One region of the Vibrio campbellii CAIM 519 genome, then DNA from elsewhere that is predicted to be linked to it. Evidence: riboswitches for the same ligand, from Rfam matches in the RefSeq annotation. Region 1 holds a riboswitch; the other holds the start of a gene.
What was found. Region 1 has a riboswitch for lysine ahead of lysC (lysine-sensitive aspartokinase 3). Riboswitches for the same ligand answer to the same signal wherever they lie in the genome.

Region 2: it holds a riboswitch for lysine, as region 1 does, so the genes downstream of both, tet(35) (tetracycline efflux Na+/H+ antiporter family transporter Tet(35)) here and lysC (lysine-sensitive aspartokinase 3) in region 1, are expected to answer to the same signal.

The regions. Positions count from the first base shown of each region.
Region 1 covers NZ_CP015863.1:2,945,111-2,947,316, forward strand. The annotation lists gene A8140_RS14145 (pyridoxal-phosphate-dependent aminotransferase family protein) at 1-773, opposite strand, end outside; lysine riboswitch at 997-1,175, shown strand; gene lysC (lysine-sensitive aspartokinase 3) at 1,300-2,206, shown strand, end outside.
Region 2 covers NZ_CP015863.1:1,317,942-1,320,147, reverse strand. The annotation lists gene tet(35) (tetracycline efflux Na+/H+ antiporter family transporter Tet(35)) at 1-1,275, opposite strand, end outside; lysine riboswitch at 1,385-1,565, opposite strand; gene A8140_RS06300 (H-NS family histone-like protein) at 2,167-2,206, shown strand, end outside.

The sequences.
Region 1 (2,206 bases):
TACAAACTGTTCACTGGTGCAGTGTGGTGATAGCTGCGCTTTCCTTCTCCGCTCCAGTAACCCAATACTAAGCTTTGATCCAAGAACCAGCTTTGAACCGGTGTCGTTCTGGATTGAATCTTCTCAATAGCTGCCGGAGAAAGTGTCACAGGTGATAAACCTGGAACACACGAGAGACATTTTTGGCTACCGGAATACACCGCATCTAACTGCCACTCGTCAACTTTAAGGGGCACACCACCAAGCGAGGTCACAGCATCGATAATCGATAACAAACCGTATTGCTTCGCAAGCTTGCTCAGAGCTTGAGCGTCACTTACCGCGCCCGTCGATGTTTCTGCATGAACAAAAGCAAGAATCTTAGCATCAGGGTGCTGTTTTAACGCTTCTTCAACTTTATCGACCGATACAGGCGTTCCCCACTCATCATCGACGACAACCGCTTTCCCACCAGCACGAACTACGTTTTCGCGCATACGCTCACCGAAAACACCATTGCGGCAGACGATGACCTTGTCGCCCTTTTCAATCAGGTTAACAAAGCACGTTTCCATGCCCGCGCTGCCCGGCGCAGAAACTGCGATAGTAAATTCATTTTCTGTTTGGAAAGCATATTTAAGCAGTTGTTTTAGCTCATCCATCATGGCGATGAAAAGTGGGTCTAAATGGCCAACTGTTGGTCGGCTAAGCGCTTGTAAAACTTGAGGGGAAATATCAGAGGGACCAGGTCCCATCAAAATGCGGTGGGGGGGGATAAAGCTTTGGATCGGCATGTCAGCTCCTTGATTGCAGTCATTCATCCTGAGCGTTATAAAAGTTCTATTCAAAGGGTTGGCTCAGGTATCGAAGTTTTCACCCTAATAGATTTTTCCTCTATCGGCAATTAGCCCTGAGTATAGAGGTCAAACCACTGTCACAAATTCGTTAATAAAAACTTTCATAATGGTTGAGATATTGGTTGACAATGTGACAGCAAAACCGTTCAATGTTTAAGCTTTATGCAGAAGAGGAGCACTGCCCAGGCAGGTGATTTGTGGAACCGCAATTCCAATACCAATCACTCAGGGGGAGTAGTGCCGAGGTAAGTCAAAGTTGCAGGATTTGGCTTGTCGGTTGACTTGGGTTGAGTCCCATCAACTGTCATCAGCGCCGTATGATGAAGAGCTTCTGAGGGTAAATTTTCAAATTACATTCTAACTACCTCTCTATTTGCTCTGTTCCTTTCCTCACCAAACATCGGATGTATTAGGCAACCAATTAATTGTTGTTATTTTTTTCAGGAAGTCGTGGGAGAACGCAGTGAGCGCATTTAACGTAGCAAAATTCGGTGGAACCAGTGTTGCCAACTTTGAGGCAATGAGTCGTTGCTCCACTATCATAGAAAACAACCCAAATACTCGCCTTGTGGTTAGCAGTGCTTGCTCAGGTGTCACTAACCTATTGGTTGAACTGGCAAATGGTGTTCAAGACCAAGAACATCGTGCGGAAGTACTTCAGAAACTAGCAGGCATCCACGAATCGATTCTGTCGCAACTTGAGGAGGCAACCGAAGCTGCGGCAGAGGTTTATTCAATTCTTGATACTGTCACTAGCTTGGCAGAGGCCGCTTCAATCCAAGCAAGCACGAAACTGACCGATCATTTAGTCGCTTGTGGTGAATTAATGTCGACTCATATCCTTTCGCAACTAATGCGTGAGCGTGGTGTGAATGCAGTTCGTTTTGATATTCGCGACGTGCTAAAAACCGATGGCAATTTTGGTCGAGCTGAACCTAATGTCGAGACCATTTCACAGCTAGCACAAGAAAGATTGGTACCCCTTTGCCAAGAATACGTGGTTATCACCCAAGGTTTCATTGGCTCAGATGAAGAAGGTAATACCACCACGCTTGGCCGTGGCGGCAGTGACTACAGTGCAGCACTCATTGCAGAAGGTGTGAAAGCAGCAGGTCTAGAGATTTGGACTGACGTTCCGGGCATCTACACCACTGATCCACGTATCGCCTCAAAAGCAGCGCCAATCCCAGAGATCAGCTTTAGCGAAGCATCAGAGATGGCAAACTTTGGCGCAAAGATCCTGCACCCTTCAACATTGGTTCCAGCTCTTCGTCACGATATTCCGGTATTTGTTGGGTCATCTAAAGAGCCAGAAAAAGGCGGTACATGGATTCGCCACCAAGTAGAGAGCTCGCCTTTATTCCGAGCAC
Region 2 (2,206 bases), 1.6 Mb from region 1:
GTCTCCCGCGATTGGAAGCATGATACCGAACGTACCCCATGACGTACCCGTAGAGAACGCCATTAGGCCAGACAGCAAGAACAGGATAACTGGTAGCCAGTGTGGGTTGATGTTGCCTTGCGCCATTGTAGATAGGTAAGAACCCGTCTTCATGTCACCGATAACTGAACCAATAGTCCAAGCGAAAACAAGGATAAGGATTGCACCAAACATTGACTTAGCACCAATCCAAAGCGTGCGTGCAATCTCAACCATTGGTAGACCTTGCTTAATAACAGTGAACAACGCAACTGCTAGACCAAGTAAACTACCGTAGATTAGAGAAGTACCAACATCCGTGTTTTCAAATGCACCCAACAGCGCAAATTCTTTACCATCTGCTGCTAGCGCTTGACCACCGGTGTAAAGCATTGAAGCAATAGTCGCCACAATAAGCGTTACGATAGGAAGAATTAGGTCAGAAACCTTACCCTTCTCGCTTTCACGAATATCTAGCTCTTCGTTTAAGTCGTGTGCTTCTTGTGAGTCGTTCTCTTTATCTTTATCAAAACCACGGCCTTGAGACGCTGCGATTTCATGTTCACGCATCTTACCGATATCCAGACCAAACCACGCCACTGCAAATACCATTAGTAGAGCAAATACTGCGTAGAAGTTCATAGGAATAAGACGAACGTAAGCACCAAGCGCCGAGTATTCAGTGATGCCGTGTGACACCAAGATACCACCGATGATGGTAATGATGTACGCACCCCAACTAGAAGCTGGCATAATCACACACATTGGTGCAGCGGTTGAGTCAAGGATGTACGCAAGCTTGGCGCGAGAGACGTAGAAACGGTCAGTCACTGGGCGAGAGATCGCACCAACGGCAAGACTATTAAAGTAATCGTCGACAAAAATGAATACGCCAAGGAAGGCTGCAAGAAGTTTAGAGCCGCGTTTACTTTTTACTCGTGTTTGCGCCCATTCGGCGAAAGCGCGAGTACCACCAGAAAGTGTTAACAGTGCTGTTGTCATACCCAAAAGGATTAGGAAGCCAACAATGCTCATGTTCCAAGTATTAATACCACCGTCTTCAATAAAGACAGAAGAAACTTGAGAGCTAACATAACCTACCGTGTTACCGATAGACCAATCGTTAAGTAGCACCGCACCCAGTACGATACCAACACCAAGAGAAACTAAAACACGTCGAGTTAGAATCGCCAGCGTCAGTGCGACAATAGGCGGTAATAACGAAACAGGAGAATGTGCAAAATCTATTAAATTCATGATCTTCAAAAACCAAAGTTTGGCTAGAGATCTACTGCAGACAAGTCACGTAGCATACGGTACGTGCTCATGTTGAACTTAGCGACAGGGAAGCGAACACTCCACCCAACCCTACAGTAGCGCTCCATAGTTTAATGTAAATATACTATGGCAGTGTTGTTCCTTTCAGAGACAACCCCAGCAAGTGGCTTCGATAGGCCACCTACTTCGGCAATCATCGCCTTCCACTATTATTCATTGGCATCACCCCAATAATAGCTACTCTTCGAGACTGCACCTCTACGGCAATAACAAACATTTAACTGTTAATCGTACAAATTAACAACAATTTGTCTGCAATATTGCATCAGGTGACAGCCATTGTACTCATGAGGCCTACCAATGCAACACATCAAACTAAATTAAATGAATAAATAATCGCACTTTCGATTTATAAATGGAATGTGATCAACTCATACATTACGCAACTGCAATCACTTCTATGTTGTCGTTTATGAAACTTTATTACTACTATTAAATTCGTCATAGTTTTACGTGTAACAATAAATGAAAGAAATATGACGACAACAACATTCACAATCTCACCCTTCTCTGTCAGAAAAAGAGAAATTAAATTCAAGCGATAAATAAACATGAAGGTAATCGAGAAAAAGATGGTATCTATAAAGAGAAAAGTGTTGGAAATGACTAATTAGATTTCAAATTGATTAATTAATATTGTTTCCTCCCCAAAAAACTAAAGAAATTTAATCTAAATCATGAATTAGCATTTGCACATATGAGAAAGATAAAGTTAAATATAAGGACACTAATTTTTAAATCTAGATTCGCATTTTATTTATCGTCTCGATAAGCAATGTAGAAACTTTTAACCTATTAATAGGAATCGTTATGTCTGAGCTGACTAAAACACTTCTAAATATCCGTAGCC